DNA from 2 places in the Pseudomonas halotolerans genome. Region 1 is predicted to be linked to the other one. Evidence: riboswitches for the same ligand, from Rfam matches in the RefSeq annotation. Region 1 holds a riboswitch; the other holds the start of a gene.
The links. Region 1 has a riboswitch for cobalamin ahead of cobW (cobalamin biosynthesis protein CobW). Riboswitches for the same ligand answer to the same signal wherever they lie in the genome.

Region 1 (8,562 bases):
GTCGGGCCTGGCGGTTTGATCGGCGGTGGCTGGCGGCGCCTGGGACGGCGCAGGGGCCGAAGGCTCACGCCTGCGATGACGCAAGGCAAACTCGGCAACCGCATCAATGTCTTCAGCCCCAATGGCCTCCGCCCCGCGCCACGCAGCATGAGCCCGGGCGGCCCGCAGCCAGACCAGGTCGGCGCGCAAACCATCGACCCCGGCGGCAAAACAGCGCTCGGTGATCTGCGCCAACGCCTGGTCATCCAGAGGAATCTGCATCAACCAGTCGCGAGCCTGCTGGCAGCGTTCGCGCAACTGCTGCTGGGTCGGTTCCCACTCCGCGCAGAACGCTGCCGGATCGCTGTCGAAATCCAGCCGGCGACGAATGATCTGCCCGCGCTCGACAGGTGCGGTGTGACCGTCCAAGACCACGTTCAGGCCGAAACGGTCGAGCAACTGCGGACGCAATTCACCTTCTTCCGGGTTCATGGTGCCGATCAATACAAAACACGCCGGATGCCGGTGTGAGAGACCGTCGCGCTCGATCAGGTTGGTGCCGCTGGCGGCCACGTCCAACAACAGGTCCACCAGATGATCAGGCAGCAGGTTCACTTCATCGACATACAACACGCCACCGTCGGCCTTGGCCAGCACGCCGGGAGAGAACTGCGCGCGCCCTTCCCCCAGGGCCACGTCCAGATCCAGGGTGCCCACCAAACGTTCCTCGGTGGCGCCCAGGGGCAAGGTGACGAACTGACCACTGGCCAGCAGATCCGCCAGGCCTCGAGCCAGGGTGGACTTGGCCATGCCACGCGGGCCTTCGATCAGCACACCGCCGATTTTCGGATCGATCGCCGCCAGGCACAGGGCCAGTTTCAGGTCATCGGCCCCGACCACGGCGCAGAGTGGGAAATGGGGGGTGTGGGTCATGGTCGATTCTCAAAGGTGGTCGGTAAGGTCGGTTTGGAGAAAATCTTTGTGGCGAGGGGATTTATCCCCGCTGGATCGCGAAGCGATCCCCCGCAGCTCGGGTGTGTCAGTTCTACCGGGTTGATCTTGTGGGGCCGCTTCGCAGCCCAGCGGGGATAAATCCCCTCGCCACAAGTTCTGCGCATGGCCGGCTGGCTAGACAATCAGCCATCCTCCTCGATGTCCAACAACAAGTTCTCCAGCGCCTCACGATACTCCCCAGGCTCCTGCCACATCCCTCGCTGCTGCGCTTCGAGCATGCGCTCGGTCATGTCGCGCAGGGCATCAGGGTTGTGCTGGCGGACGAAGTCCCGGGTGTCCGGGTCCAGCAGATAAGCCTCGGCCAGCAAGGCGTACTGGTGATCGTCGATCAACTGCGTGGTGGCGTCGAAGGCGAACAGGTTGTCCACCGTCGCCGCCAGTTCAAACGCACCTTTATAGCCGTGGCGCTTGACCCCGTCGATCCACTTCGGATTGGCCGCCCGGGAACGAATCACTCGGTTGAGCTCTTCTTTCAGCGTGCGGATCTTGGGCAAGTCCGGCTGGCTGTGATCGCCGTGGTAACTGGCCGCCGTTTCGCCGCCAAGGGTCTCCACCGCCGCCAGCATGCCGCCCTGGAACTGGTAGTAATCATTGGAATCGAGCAGGTCGTGTTCGCGATTGTCCTGGTTCTGCAACACCGCCTGCACCTGGCTCAAGCGCCGGGAAAACTGCTCCCGGGCGGCAGTGCCTTCATCGCCGGCGCCGTAGGCGTAGCCGCCCCAATTCAGGTAGACCTGCGCCAGGTCTTCGCGGCTCTGCCACAGGCGGCCGTCGATGGCACCCTGCACACCCGCGCCGTAGGCGCCGGGCTTGGCGCCGAAAATCCGCCAGCCGGCCTGACGGGCCGCGACCTCGGGTTCAAGGCCCGACTCCAACAGGGCCTGGCGCTCGCTGCGCACCTTCGCCGCCAAAGGATTCATGTCGTCCGGTTCGTCGAGGGCGGCGACGGCCTGCACCGCCGCATCGAACAGCCGGATCAGATTGGCAAAGGCGTCCCGGAAGAACCCGGAGACCCGCAGCGTGACATCGACCCGCGGCCGGTCCAGCAGGCTCAACGGCAGTATCTCGAAATCGTCGACTCGCTGGCTGCCCGTGGCCCACACCGGCCGCACGCCCATCAACGCCATGGCCTGGGCGATGTCGTCGCCGCCGGTGCGCATGGTGGCGGTGCCCCACACCGACAGACCGAGCTGGCGCAGGTGATCACCGTGGTCCTGCAAGTGCCGTTCGAGGATCAGGTTCGCCGACTGAAAACCGATGCGCCACGCGGTGGTGGTGGGCAGGTTGCGCACGTCCACCGAAAAGAAGTTGCGCCCGGTGGGCAGCACATCCAGGCGTCCGCGACTGGGCGCACCGCTGGGGCCGGCCGGTACGAAGCGCCCGCTCAAGGCATCGAGCAAACCGCGGATTTCCGCCGGGCCGCAGGCGTCCAGACGCGGCGCCACGACGCCGCGCAGGTTTTCAATAATGCTGTTCACCGTCTCCCAACCCGGCGCCTGAAGTTGCTCGACCACCCCTTCCAGCGCCTGCTCGATCAATTGCCCGGCGAACAATTCCAAACGCTCCCGAGTATCGCCAGCAGTACGCCAAGGTTCGCCGCTGATACGACGCAAGGCGTCAGGACAAGCGCCGGTCCAGGGTTCGGCCAGCGCACAATCCAGCGGATCGAAACCCAACGCGAAGGCCTTGGCCAGCGCCCGCAGCAAACTGGACTGCGCGCCCTTGCCATCGCCCCGAGGAATGCGCAGCAACGCCAGCAAGGTGTCGATGCGCAACCGTGCGGTAGGTGACTCGCCGAAAATGTGCAGGCCGTCGCGGATCTGCGACTCCTTCAGATCGCACAGGTAGGTGTCCAGGCGCGGCAGCCAGATGGCAACGTCAGCGTCGCCGTCCAGTTGCAACTCGCGGTCGATGTGGGTTTCGCGCACCAGGTTCAGAATGTCTCGCTGCAATTCCCGGGCGCGGCGGGGGTCGAGCAGTTGCGCTTCGTAGTATTCGTCAGCCAACAGTTCAAGGTTACGCAGCGGCCCATAGGTTTCGGCCCGGGTCAGCGGCGGCATCAAGTGATCGATGATCACAGCCTGGGTGCGACGCTTGGCCTGGGCGCCCTCGCCCGGGTCATTGACGATGAACGGATAGATGTTCGGCAACGGTCCCAGCAGCGCATCCGGCCAGCAGTTTTCCGACAGCCCGACGCCCTTGCCCGGCAGCCATTCGAGGTTGCCGTGCTTGCCGACATGAATCAGCGCGTGGACGCCGTAGGTGTGCCGCAGCCAGAAATAAAACGCCAGGTAGCCATGGGGCGGCACCAGGTCCGGGTCGTGGTAAACGGCACTCGGGTCGACTTGGTAACCCCGGGCCGGCTGGATACCGACAAACGTCAGGCCCAGGCGCACGCCAGCAATCATCAGCCGGCCATCGCGGAACATCGGATCCTGTTCGGGCGCGCCCCAGCGCTCCAGCACTGCTTGGCGATTGGCCTCGGGCAGCGCGTCGAACATGGCCTGGTAGGCGTCGAGGGCCAGGCTCTGGTGACACGGACGCAGGTCGAGGCTGTCCAGATCATTGCTGACCCCACCGAGCAACTGCTGGATCAGCGCAGTGCCGCTCGCCGGCAGTTCGGCCGGCAGCGGGTAGCCCTCGGCCTGCATGGCCCGCAGGATATTCACCGCCGCGGCCGGGGTGTCCAGGCCGACGCCGTTACCGATGCGCCCATCCCGGGTCGGGTAGTTGGCGAGGATCAGCGCCACCCGCTTCTGCGAATTGGGCAGGCACGCCAGGGTGGTCCAGCGCCACGCCAACTCAGCGACAAAATCCATGCGCTCGGGCACGGCCCGGTAGCAGACCACATCGCTCTGGCTACGCTCGCTGCGCCAGGCCAGGTCCTTGAAACTGATGGGGCGACTGATGATCCGCCCGTCCAGTTCCGGCAGGGCAATGTGCATCGCCAGATCCCGCGGGCCCAGGCCTTGCTCACTGGCGCGCCAGCCAGGCTCGTTGTCCTGGGCGCAGATCGCCTGGATCACCGGAATATTGCGGCGAAACGGTCGCACGTGCGGCGCTTCGGGGCTCGATTGGGCGAAGCCGGTGGTGTTGAGGATCACCCCCGCCGCCACCTCATCCAGCCAGTCTTCGACCATGGCCAGGCAACCGGGCTCCTTGAGGCTCGCCACGGCAATGGGCAAGGGATTGAGCCCCGCCGCTTGCAGGCGCTGGCAAAACACGTCGATGAACGCCGTGTTCGCCGCTTGCAGGTGAGAGCGATAAAACAGGACCGCCGCCACCGGCTGCTCGGCCCGCCAGTCGCGTTGCCAATCGCTCAGGGTGGCGTTGGTTGTTTGCGGATGGTAGATCGCCGTACGCGGCAGGGCTTGGGGTTCACCCCAAGGATAGTCGCGAGCGAACCATTGGCTGGCCAGGTTATGGAACAGATCCAGGGCATTGCCCAAACCACCCTGGCGCAGGAACTGCCAGAGACGGTCCCGATCCTCATTGGGCACGTTGCTCAAGTCGCTGAGTTCCGGGTCCGGTCGATCGTCCCCCGGCACCAGGATCAGCTTCACCCCACGCCCGGCCAGTTCCATCAGGCGTTCAATGCCATAGCGCCAATAACCGATGCCGCCATGCAGGGAGAGCAGGATGACCTTGGCGTGACGCAACACGTCGTCGAAATACAGATCCACCGAGGCGTGGTTCTGCACCTGCATCGGGTTGGCGAGGCGAAACTGCGGGTAGTCGTCGGGCAACTGCCGCGCCGCTTCGGCCAGCAACGCCAGGCTGGAGTCGCCGCTGCACAGGATCACCAGCTCGGCGGGGGTCTGTCCGAGATCGGCAATGTTGTCGTCCGACACGAATCCGCCGGGCTGGGTCCTGAGCAGGTGCATGGCTTAGACGCTGAGGGCGGCGCGCAATTGCGCTTCGAGCAGCCCTGCATCCAGCGCTTGGCCGATCAGCACCAGGCGGGTCACCCGCGTTTCATCGGCGCCCCACTGGCGGTCGAAATGTTTGTCGAAGCGCGTGCCCACGCCCTGGATCAGCAAACGCATCGGCTTGCCGGGAATTGCCGCGAACCCCTTGACCCGCAGCACGCCGTGCTGGACCACCAGTTGAGTCAGCGCGTCCAGCAGCAGGCTTTCGTCGGCCTGGGGCAGCTCGATGGAAATGGAATCGAAGGCGTCGTGATCGTGGTCGTCATCGTCGCCGTCATGGTGATGGTCGTGATGGCTGTGGCGGCTGTCGATGTGCTCCTCGGAGCCAGCGCCCAGGCCGATCAGCACTTCCAGGGGCAGGCGACCGCTACTGGCTTCGATGACCTTGACCGCCGGCGGCAGCTCCTCGGCCACTTCCAGGCGCACCTTGGCCAGGTCTTCAGGGCTGATCAGGTCGGCTTTGTTGAGGATCACCAGGTCGGCGCTCGCCAGTTGATCGGCGAACAGCTCGTGCAGCGGTGATTCATGGTCCAGATTCGGGTCAAGTTTGCGCTGGGCATCGACCTGGTCCGGGAACGCGGCGAACGTGCCGGCGGCCACGGCCGGGCTGTCGACCACGGTGATCACCGCATCGACAGTGCAAGCGCTACGGATTTCCGGCCACTGGAAAGCCTGGACCAGCGGTTTGGGCAGGGCCAGGCCGGAAGTTTCGATGAGGATGTGGTCAAGGTCACCGCGCCGCGCCACCAACTCGCGCATCACCGGGAAAAACTCTTCCTGTACGGTGCAGCACAGGCAACCGTTGGCCAATTCATAGACGCGACCGCTGGCTTCTTCTTCGGTGCAGCCGATCGAGCACTGCTTGAGGATCTCGCCGTCGATGCCCAGTTCACCGAATTCGTTGACGATCACGGCGATGCGGCGGCCCTGGGCGTTGTCGAGCATGTGCCGCAGCAAGGTGGTTTTACCCGACCCGAGGAAACCGGTGACGATGGTGACAGGGAGTTTGGCCAGTGTTTTCATCGGATGCCCTTTGGCAAGGTGGCGGGCAAACGGGACGACAACCCGCACGCATGGGCGCACGCGGAAGATTTCGCCACCGGATCACCCCGCCCGGTTGTAGTGAGAATCTGTGTCGAGGCAGGTCTCCTGGCTGACGGCGGGCCAGTCATTCGACTGGCAGTGGCTGCGCCTTCCCGTGCACCCTTGGTAAAAGAGCATGCACAGTGGCCTTGCAGCAACATCACCGTTCACAGTTGCGGGGGCAGCCGCGGCTTGGACCGCGTTCCCTTCTTAGCTTCGACCAAAGCCGAAGAACCTCGAAGGCGCAAGGCTACGCAGGGTGTGGGGGCGGGTCAATCTCCAGAGAGTTCGGTGGTGCATGTGCTGCCGCCTTCGCGAGCAAGCCCGCTCCCACATTGGATCTGCATTGGCCTCAAGTTTTGGGCCCGGCGAAGATCCAGTGTGGGAGCGGGCTTGCTCGCGAAAGGCGCAACTCGGTGCCAGGCCGATAATCCATGCCAATTGACGCCCCGCCCCCGCCCATGCTCTCCTGTGCGCCTAGTTACGGGTGCCCTTCACAGGGTGAAACGGGAAACCGGTGAATCGTGTGCTTTACTTCAAGGCCACGTCAGTCCGGTGCTGCCCCCGCAACGGTAAGCGAGAGAAGCGTCAGAGCCACTGTGCCTCACGGCATGGGAAGGTGACGCTTGTCGGCCAGGCACAAGCCCTGCCCCTCGCGAGCCCGGAGACCGGCCCATGACTCATGCATCAACAAACCCGCGGTGGGCGGGCGCTGTTCGAACCTTGGCGGGCTTGTGCCCGGGGTTTCATTGCGCTCGCTTCACCCGATGACAAGACCATAGGGAAGCGCCATGTCGACCATCAGCAGCACCGCCCGTACCGCCAGCAGTTCCACAACCCTGAGCCAGCGCCTGAGCGCAGCGATTTTCGCCTCGATCCTCGGCGCGGGTCTGGTCTATTTCGCCGGTTTCTCCCACATCGAAGCGGTGCACAACGCGGCCCACGACACCCGCCACAGCGCCGCATTCCCGTGCCATTGAGACCTGATGACATGATCAAGCGTATCGCCCAAACTGCCGGTTTCAGCGGGTTGCTGGCCGCCCTGCTGCTGACCCTCCTCCAGAGTTTCTGGGTATCGCCGCTGATTCTGCAGGCCGAAACCTTCGAAAGCGCACCGACTACCGAGGTCCATGAACACGCTGCCGGGGTTGCTCATGCCCATGACGGCGAAGCGTGGGAGCCGGAAGACGGTTGGCAGCGAGTGCTCTCCACCACCGGCGGCAATCTGGTGGTCGCGGTGGGTTTTGCCCTGATGTTAGCGGGCTTGTACACCTTGCGTGCGCCCACCCGCACGTCCCAAGGCTTGCTCTGGGGGCTGGCCGGTTATGCCACCTTCGTTCTGGCGCCGACCCTTGGCCTGCCACCGGAGTTGCCCGGTACGGCCGCGGCCGATCTGGCCCAGCGACAAATGTGGTGGATCGGTACGGCGGCGTCCACGGCGGTGGGCATCGCCCTGATGGTCTTTGGCAGGCATTGGTTGCTCAAATTGCTGGGCGTGGCGACCTTGCTGGTGCCCCATGTTATCGGCGCACCGCAGCCTGAGGTCCACTCGATGCTGGCGCCCGAAGCACTTGAAAGCCAATTCAAGCTCGCCTCGCAAGTGACCAACGTCGCGTTCTGGCTGGCCTTGGGCCTGGTTAGCGCATGGTTGTTCCGTCGCGGCGACCAGGCTCACCACGACGCATGAGCGCCGGGCCGATCCTGGTGGTCGGCCTGGGCTGTCAACGCGGCTGCCCGGCCAGCACATTGCGGGCATTGCTTGATCAGACCTTGCTGGCGCATGGCATTGAGCTCTCCCGGGTTCGCGCCTTGGCCAGTATTGACCTCAAGCGTGACGAGCCGGGTCTGCTGGAACTGGCCGAGCAACTGAAGTTGCCGCTGACCTGCTTCAATGCCGGGCAGTTGTCCAGCTATCAGCAGCGGCTCAGTCACCGCTCTGAAATCGCGTTTGAGCACACCGGTTGCTATGGCGTCGCCGAAAGCGCCGCCCTGGCGCTGGCCGACCGGTTGGGCGCAACGCCTGCGACGCTGCTGATTCCTCGCCAAAAGACCCCAAGCGCCACGCTGGCATTGGCGGTCACGTCGTAAACCCCGATAATTCGCGCCCTGGATCATGAGCGATCTTCATTCAAAGGGTCGCCCACTCACCTTTAGGAACCGGTCATGACCGTTTATTTCATTGGCGCCGGCCCTGGCGACCCGGAACTGATCACTGTCAAAGGCCAGCGACTGATCCGCAGCTGCGCGGTGATCATCTACGCCGGCTCCCTGGTGCCCACAGCCGTGCTGGAAGGCCACAGCGCCGAACAGGTGATCAACAGCGCCGAGCTGCACCTGGAGCAGATTATCGAGTTGATCAAGGCTGCTCATCTCAAGGGCCAGGACGTGGCCAGGGTGCACTCCGGCGACCCGAGCCTGTACGGCGCCATTGGCGAGCAGATTCGCTGCCTGCGGGAACTGGGCATCCCGTTCGAGATCATCCCCGGTGTGACCGCGACCTCAGCCTGCGCCGCCCTGCTGGGCACCGAACTGACCTTGCCGGACGTGTCCCAAAGCC
Region 2 (8,562 bases), on a different contig from region 1:
CGATCTCAAGTCCCGTCTCACCCTGGCGCTGATTTTCCAGATGCGCCCGCTCTCCGACGAAGACAAGCTTCGTGCATTGCAGCTGCGCGCTTCCCGGCGTGGCCTGCACCTGACCGATGAGGTTGGGCACTTTATCCTTACCCGCGGCACCCGCAGCATGAGCGCGTTGTTCGAACTGCTCGAACGTCTCGACCAGGCGTCGCTTCAGGCCCAGCGCAAGCTGACCATCCCTTTTTTGAAAGAAACCCTCGGCTGGTAGAACTTGCAGCAATAGTGGCTTATAGCCTGCTTCTGCCACGGCACAGCCCGCGTCCCTTCTGGCCTGTAGGCTGCAGAGGGGTGGAAGCGGTTTTGGCGCTTAGATGTAAACCCAAAACCGAGAAGTCACATTTGCATCGATTGAATTTGCAAATGAGCTTGATAGTGGGCATAGTCTCGCCATCTTTACAACGTCAGCCACGGTCGTGCCCATGCTAAGTCGCTTCGCACCCCTGGTGCCTCTCGCACTCGTTACCCTGTTGTTCGGTTGCGCTGCCCACTCTCCAGTGTCCCAGCAAGCTCAACAACCACAGGTCCAAAACTCCGTTACTGCCCAGTCTTCCTCTGTTGTACTCCAGGAAGAAATGGCCACCGACAAAGCGCTGGCAGACTTTGCCGGCAGCAAGCCTTATCAGCTTCCAGTGCTGGCTGACAGCATCCTGGAGCGTGGCATGTCCTTGATCGGCACCCGCTATCGTTTTGGCGGTTCCTCCGAAGCCGGCTTCGATTGCAGTGGTTTCATTGGTTATCTGTTTCGCGAAGAGGCGGGCATGAACCTGCCGCGTTCCACTCGCGAAATGATCAACGTGAAGGCTCCGCTGGTGGCTCGCAACGAACTCGAACCGGGTGACCTGCTGTTCTTCGCCACCAACGGTCGTCGAGGGCGTGTCAGTCACGCCGGTATCTATCTGGGTGACAACCAGTTCATCCATTCCAGCAGCCGCCGCAGCGGTGGCGTGCGAATCGACAACCTGGGCGACAGTTACTGGAGCAAGACCTTCATCGAAGCCAAGCGCGCGCTCGCCATGGCACCGACCGTGGTCACTGCTCGCAAGTAAGCGCACAGTTTGTAAGGCAAACTTAAAGTCTTACTTGAAGTTTGCCTCATAGCCGCTAGAATCCATGATCATTGATTGATGGCAATCCGCCTGCGTACTCCGCAGGCGGCATTGTTTTCATGCCCACGGCAGAAAAGCCGCAGCCAGATCAGGATTGTTCTGCATATGTCGACGTCGGCCCGTCTCGCTCTCATGTTCTTTGCCGCGCTGCTCAGCGCTTGCGCCAGCCGCACTCCGCCCCCCGCACCCGTGCGGGCTCCGGTGGTATTCGCTCCTACGCAAAGCTTTTCCCCGGTTGCCGAAGACGTGCTGTTCCGGGCGCTGGGGTTGGTGGGAACGCCCTATCGCTGGGGCGGTAATACGCCGGACTCAGGCTTTGATTGCAGCGGCTTGATCGGCTATGTGTATCGCGATGCGGCCGGTATCTCCCTGCCGCGTTCCACTCGCGAGATGATTGGCATGCGCGCCCAGAGTGTCGGTAAAGACGCGTTGCAGACCGGTGATTTGATTTTCTTCGCCACTAACGGCGGCTCCCAGGTCAGCCATGCCGGGATCTATGTCGGGGAGGGGCGTTTTGTCCATGCGCCGGCCACTGGTGGTACGGTCAAGCTCGACAGTTTGTCCAAGGCTTATTGGCAGAAAGCCTATCTGAGCGCCAAAAGGGTGCTGCAACCGGCGCATCTGGCGCGTAATCCCTGACGCGGAGTCTCAGCTCAGCGTGAGTTTGTGGCGAGGGGATTTATCCCCGCTGGGCTGCGAAGCAGCCCTAAAGCTTGAAACCCCGACGTGTCAGGCCGATCGCGTCCAAACCGCTATTTTTGGGACTGCTGCGCAGTCCAACGGGGATAAATCCCCTCGCCACAAGGATAAAGGTGTGACCGGCACTATTTACCCGACACCCGCCAAATCTTGTTCCCCACATCATCAGCCACCAACAGCCCGCCTTGCTTGTCGATCACCACGCCCACCGGGCGGCCTTGGGCTTTTTCATCGGCATTCAGGAAGCCGGTCAGCACATCCACCGGTTGCCCCACCGGCTTGCCGGCGTTGAAGGGTACGAAAATCACTTTATAGCCGCTGTGGGGTTTACGGTTCCATGAGCCGTGCTGCCCGATAAAAGCGCCTTCGGTAAACGGCGCGGGCAAGGTGCTGCCTTCGGCGAACGTCAGGCCCAGTGAGGCAGTGTGGGGGCCGACGGCGTAATCCGGGGCGATGGCCTTGGCCACCAATTCCGGTTTTTGTGGCTCGACTCGCTTATCGACGTTCTGCCCGAAATAGCTGTAGGGCCAGCCATAGAAGGCGCCGTCCTTGACTGAGGTGATGTAATCCGGGACCAGGTCGCTGCCGATCTCATCGCGTTCATTCACCGCGGTCCATAGCGCGCCACTGCGCGGTTCCCAGGCCAGGCCGTTGGGGTTGCGCAAACCCGAGGCGAAGATGCGGTGATTGCCACTGGCGCGGTCCACTTCCCAGATGGCTGCGCGGCCTTCTTCAGCCTCCATGCCATTTTCTCCGACATTGCTGTTGGAGCCGGTAGTGACGTACAGCTTGCTGCCGTCCTGGCTGGCGATCACGTTTTTGGTCCAGTGGTGGTTGAGCGTGCCACCCGGCAGGTCGACGACCTTGGTCGGCTGCGCTTTGATTTGCGTATCGCCCTCGTTATAGGGGAAACGAATCAGGCGGTCGGTGTCGGCCACGTACAGATCATTGCCCACCAGCGTCATGCCAAACGGCGAGTTGAGGTTTTCCAGAAAGACCGTACGAGTTTCGGCGATGCCATCATGATTGGCGTCACGCAACAGGGTAATGCGATTGGGGCTGGGCACCCCCGCACCGGCGCGGCCCATGACTTTCTCCATGACCCAGCCACGAATGCCTTTGGCGTCGTCCGGCTTGGGCGGCGCGTTGGTTTCTGCCACCAGCACATCCCCGTTGGGTAGCACGTAGAGCCAGCGTGGATGATCCAGTCCCTCGGCGAATGCGCCCACTTGCAGTCCCTGGGCGGGGGTGGGCTTGGCGCCATCCGGCCAGCCGACCGCTTCAGCAATGTTGACGGTGGGGATCAGGGTCTTGTTCGGTTCCGGCAGTTTTGGCGAGGGGCCAGTGCCGTCGGAAACCTGCAGCGTGGAAGACTCGCCGCAAGCAACAAGCCCTGCGGCCAACGCGACGATCAGAAGGTGTGGGGGCTTGAGCATGCGGGCTTCCCTATGAGTGCATGGTAGTTACTCATAGAGAAGCTTAGACCCGTGATGGTTCAACCGTTCAGCCGTTGGCCTGCTTGAGCAGCACGGCGATGCCCGGATGATAATGCCCGGCCTCATTGCGCAATTTGCGATAGGCATAAGGGAAGTACCAGGCCACGGCGCAGGTATTTTCCTTCTGCAGTTCGTCGATCATGTCCTGCAGCTCTTCTGGCGTGGTGCTTTGCTGGGCTTTTTGCGGTGCGACGAACAGGCAACCCAATCGCAGGTCACTGGAATAGCTGATACGTTTGGCGTCGCTGGTGATGTCGAGCAGCGGCTGAGTGAGGTTGAGACTCTTGACCTTCGGCCAGCGTTGAGTGGCCTGGATGAAAGCGCGCTCCTCGGTGCTGGCGATGAACAGGTCGGCGCTGACGTTGCGTTCGCCTTCTTCATTCTGCTTGCGGGTCGGCGTGTGCTGCAGCGTGACCATTTCGGCCATCCAGGCTGCGGCCGACAGCAAGCCAAGATTGGCTTTTTCATCGAACCAGTAAGGTGTGTCGTTATCGCCGCGCACGGCGTTGTAACGGTCGATACAGTCAAACCAGCGTTCCAGCACCGGGCGCAGGAATTCCAGTTTTGGATTGCTGATGATCATGCCTTGCATGCTTTTGCCCCCTTGTTATTGTGATATCGGGTCGTGATGCCTATTTGATATCACTTGCCGCAGCATGGCACAAGATTGGCGTCATTTTATTGATTGGGGCCAATATCCGCTGCTGAACCTGTGGCGGCTTTAATTGACGCTCCACCCCCAACCCTCTAACCTTCGCCGCTTGTTTCAGGTGCTCTGTGACCAGGCGATCGTTGGGTCGACAGAGTGAAACAGGGAAGCCGGTGAGTGCATACGAACCCGGCGCTGCCCCCGCAACGGTAAATGAGTCAACGCTGCGCCTGGTTCTGCACAGGCCATCAGCCACTGTGTCGGTAGACATGGGAAGGCGCGCAGCCCGGCATCACGCCGCTCATGAGCCCGGAGACCGGCCTGATTCATCCAACGGCATCACGGTGGGCGATGCCAGGCTTGCTGCCGTTTTTTTTGTGCCCGCCCGCCGTTATCCAATCCCAACGGAGAGCTCCCATGACCCAGACCCCCGATCGCGACGAACGCCACCTGGCGCGCATGCTGCGCAAGAAAGCCGTGATCGACGAACGCATTGCCAACTCGCCCAACGAATGCGGCTTGCTGCTGGTGCTGACCGGCAACGGCAAGGGCAAGAGCAGTTCGGCGTTCGGCATGCTGGCCAGGTCCATGGGCCATGGCATGCAATGCGGCGTGGTGCAATTCATCAAAGGCCGCAACAGCACCGGTGAGGAGCTGTTTTTCCGCCGCTTTCCGGAACAGGTGCGCTTTCATGTCATGGGCGAAGGTTTCACCTGGGAAACCCAGGATCGCCAACGTGACATCGCCGCTGCCGAGGCAGCCTGGGCGATCTCGCGTCAATTGCTGAGCGATCCGTCCATAGGCCTAGTGGTGCTCGATGAACTCAACATCGCCCTCAAGCACGGTTACCTCGACCTTGATCAGGTCCTGAGTGACCTGCAGGCCCGCCCGCCGATGCAGCACGTAGTGGTGACCGGTCGCGGCGCGAAGCCGGAGATGATCGAACTGGCCGATACCGTCACCGAGATGGGCATGATCAAGCATGCGTTCCAGGCGGGTATCAAGGCGCAGAAAGGCGTCGAACTGTGAGTGACGTTTCCATTGCGAGTCGTCACTGCCCGGCGGTGCTGATCGCCGCCCCAGCGTCTGGGCAAGGCAAAACCACCGTCACCGCCGCCCTGGCCCGCTTGCATCGCAATCAGGGGCGCAGGGTGCGGGTCTTCAAGTGCGGGCCTGATTTCCTCGACCCGATGATCCTTGAGCGGGCCAGCGGTGCACCGGTCTACCAACTGGACATGTGGATGGTCGGCGAGCAGGAAAGTCGTCGATTGTTGTGGGAAGCCGCCGAAGAAGCCGACTTGATTCTGATCGAAGGGGTGATGGGGTTGTTCGATGGCACGCCATCGAGTGCCGATCTGGCGCGGCACTTCGGCGTGCCGGTGCTGGCGGTGATCGATGGCACAGCCATGGCCCAGACCTTCGGCGCCCTGGCCCTGGGCCTGGCGCGGTATCAGCCGGACTTGCCCTTCGCCGGGGTACTGGCCAATCGGGTCGGCACCTTGCGCCATGCGCAGTTGCTCGAAGGCAGCCTCACCGAAGGCCTGCGCTGGTACGGCGCCTTGTCACGGGAAACCGGCATCGAACTGCCAAGCCGCCACCTTGGGTTGGTCCAGGCCAGTGAATTGAATGATCTGGACCTGCGCCTCGACGCCGCCGCCGATGCCTTGGCTGGCAGTTGTGAAGTGGCGTTGCCGCCCGCCGTGGAGTTCGTCGCGCCAGAAGTGATTGCCGCGCAGCCGTGGCTGGAAGGTGTGCGCATCGCTGTGGCCCGGGACGAAGCGTTTGCCTTCACCTATGGCGCCAGCCTTGATTTGTTGCGAGCCATGGGGGCGCAACTGAGCTTCTTTTCACCTATCCATGACAGCGAACTGCCGGAGGCGGACAGCCTGTATCTACCCGGTGGTTATCCGGAATTGCACCATGTGGCGCTGGCGCAAAACGCGCCGATGCTGGCAGCGATCCGCGCGCATCATCAAGCAGGCAAGCCCTTGCTCGCTGAATGCGGCGGCATGCTTTATCTGTTGGACTCGTTGACGGATGTGGACGGCACCCGCGCCGAGCTGCTTGGGTTGCTGGCCGGTGATGCGCAGATGCAAAAGCGTCTGGCGGCCCTGGCGCTGCAATCGGTGGAGTTACCCGAAGGCACCCTGCGTGGGCATACCTATCATCATTCCCTGACCAGCACCGAGCTTGAACCCATTGCCCGAGGCCATAGCCCTAACGGCGGGCGCGGGGCGGAGGCGGTTTTCCGGCAGGGACGGATGACAGCTTCCTACGTGCACTTCTATTTTCCGTCGAATCCGAGGGCGATTGCCGCGCTGTTTGCGCCTGACCCTGAAACCGTCTTCGCGAGCAAGCCCGCTCACACAGGGGATCGCGTGATCTCAAGTACAACGCAGTCCAGTGTGGGAGCGAGCCTGCTCGCGAAGCGGCCATGACCGACAATGCCTTCCCCCAGGCCCAACGCGATGCCGTCTACCGGGCCATCGCCGAACGCCGCGACATGCGCCACTTCACCGGCGGCACGGTTGAGCCAGCATTGCTGCGCCGTCTGCTGGAAGCTGCGCATCAAGCGCCCAGTGTGGGGCTGATGCAGCCGTGGCGGTTCATTCGCATCAGCGACCGCGCCTTGCGTGGGCAAATCCGTCAACTGGTGGAGCAGGAACGCATCCGCACCGCCGAGGCCCTGGGTGAGCGCAGCGATGAATTCATGAAGCTCAAGGTTGAAGGCCTTAACGACTGCGCCGAAGTGCTGGTGGCGGCGTTGATGGATGATCGCGAGCGCTATGTCTTCGGTCGACGAACCCTGCCGGAAATGGACCTGGCCTCGTTGTCCTGCGCGATCCAGAATCTGTGGCTGGCCTCCCGTGCCGAAGGGCTGGGGATGGGCTGGGTTTCTCTGTTCGAGCCCCAGGCGCTGGCCGAACTGCTGGGCCTGCCCGCCGGCGCCAAACCGCTGGCAATATTGTGCCTTGGACCGGTCGAGGGTTTTTACCCGGCACCGATGCTCGCCCTGGAAGGCTGGGCGCAGCCGCGTGCGCTGGATGAGTTGCTCTACGAAAACCATTGGGGAGTCAGCCCATGAGTGTGGCGTTGCTCAGTGCCGCCGCGGTGGCGCTGGATGCGCTGTTGGGCGAACCCCGACGCGGGCATCCGCTGGTGGCCTTCGGTCGCTTTGCTGATCGTATCGAACAACGTTTCAACTCCGGCGGGCGTGGCTGGCGCAGCCATGGCGTGACGGCGTGGATCATCGCCGTGGTGCCGCTGACCTTGCTTGTGACGGCGCTGTCCTGGGCGCCGTTGGTGGGCTGGCTGGTGGAAATCCTGGCGCTCTACCTCGCCCTCGGCCTGCGCAGCCTCGGGGAACATGTCGAGCCGGTGGCCCGGGCACTGCGCGGTGGGGATCTGGACGAAGCGCGGCGGCGGGTCGGCTACCTGGTCAGTCGCGAAACCGCCGAATTGGATGAGACGGCCGTCGCTCGTGCCGCCACTGAGTCGGTGCTGGAGAACGGCAGTGACGCGGTATTCGCGGCGCTGTTCTGGTTCGCCGTCGCGGGCGCGCCGGGCGTGGTGTTGTATCGCTTGAGCAATACCCTCGACGCCATGTGGGGCTATCGCAACGAGCGCTTCGAGCGTTTCGGTTGGGCGGCGGCCAAGATCGATGATGGGCTCAACTATATTCCGGCGCGCCTGGTGGCGCTGACTTACGCCGTGCTTGGAAAAACCCGCCTGGCGCTCAAGTGTTGGCGCACTCAGGGCCCGACCTGGGACAGTCCCAATGCCGGGCCCGTGATGGCTGCTGGCGCGGGTGCACTGGGGGTCGAGCTGGGTGGCGCGGCGGTGTATCACGGCCAATTGCATCAACGTCCGCCCTTGGGCGAAGGCGCCCCGGCGAACGCTGACGCCATTGATCGCGGCTGGCAACTGGTCCAGCGTGGCGTATGGTTGTGGTTGCTGATTCTCTGCCTGGGAGCTGAGTTTTATGCTTGAGCACGGTGGACGCCTGCGCAATGCGGCCCTGCAATACGGGATTGCCGAGGCGCACTGGCTGGATCTGTCCAGCGGCCTGGCGCCCTGGCCGTTCGACGTGCCGCAGATTGCTCCGCGGGCCTGGGCACGCCTGCCCGAGACCGATGACGGGTTGGAACAGGCCGCCTGCGATTATTACGGCGCCATGCATGTGCTGCCGGTGGCGGGTTCGCAGATGGCCATCCAACTGTTACCGCGCCTGCGCCGTGCCGGCAAGGTCGGCGTCCTCTCACCCTGTTACGCCGAACACGCCGAAGCCTGGCGCCGCAGTGGCTACATCGTGCGCGAAGTGCTGGAGCCGGAAGTGGACTTCTTCCTCGACAGTCTGGACGTGCTGGTGGTGGTCAATCCGAACAACCCCACGGGCTTGCAGTTGAGCCCCGAGCGCTTGCTGGACTGGCACGCCCGACTGGCCCAGCGCGGTGGCTGGCTGGTGGTGGATGAAGCGTTCATGGATGTCACGCCACAACTGAGCCTGGCCGCCCATGCCCATCAGGTCGGATTGATCGTGCTGCGTTCGTTTGGCAAGTTT

Region 2: it holds a riboswitch for cobalamin, as region 1 does, so the genes downstream of both, cobO (cob(I)yrinic acid a,c-diamide adenosyltransferase) here and cobW (cobalamin biosynthesis protein CobW) in region 1, are expected to answer to the same signal.

The regions. Positions count from the first base shown of each region.
Region 1 is NZ_JBCNTJ010000028.1:7,813-16,374, reverse strand. Features, by position in the region: gene AAIS01_RS25520 (magnesium chelatase ATPase subunit I) at 1-912, opposite strand, end outside; gene cobN (cobaltochelatase subunit CobN) at 1,116-4,877, opposite strand; gene cobW (cobalamin biosynthesis protein CobW) at 4,881-5,945, opposite strand; cobalamin riboswitch at 6,045-6,259, opposite strand; cobalamin riboswitch at 6,474-6,696, shown strand; gene AAIS01_RS25505 (CbtB domain-containing protein) at 6,797-6,985, shown strand; gene AAIS01_RS25500 (CbtA family protein) at 6,997-7,692, shown strand; gene AAIS01_RS25495 (cobalamin biosynthesis protein) at 7,689-8,093, shown strand; gene cobM (precorrin-4 C(11)-methyltransferase) at 8,169-8,562, shown strand, end outside.
Region 2 is NZ_JBCNTJ010000001.1:24,639-33,200, reverse strand. Features, by position in the region: gene hda (DnaA regulatory inactivator Hda) at 1-259, shown strand, start outside; gene AAIS01_RS00160 (C40 family peptidase) at 471-1,097, shown strand; gene AAIS01_RS00155 (C40 family peptidase) at 1,263-1,796, shown strand; gene AAIS01_RS00150 (PQQ-dependent sugar dehydrogenase) at 1,982-3,292, opposite strand; gene AAIS01_RS00145 (hypothetical protein) at 3,360-3,944, opposite strand; cobalamin riboswitch at 4,104-4,340, shown strand; gene cobO (cob(I)yrinic acid a,c-diamide adenosyltransferase) at 4,419-5,030, shown strand; gene AAIS01_RS00135 (cobyrinic acid a,c-diamide synthase CobB) at 5,027-6,439, shown strand; gene bluB (5,6-dimethylbenzimidazole synthase) at 6,436-7,086, shown strand; gene cbiB (adenosylcobinamide-phosphate synthase CbiB) at 7,083-7,991, shown strand; gene cobD (threonine-phosphate decarboxylase CobD) at 7,984-8,562, shown strand, end outside.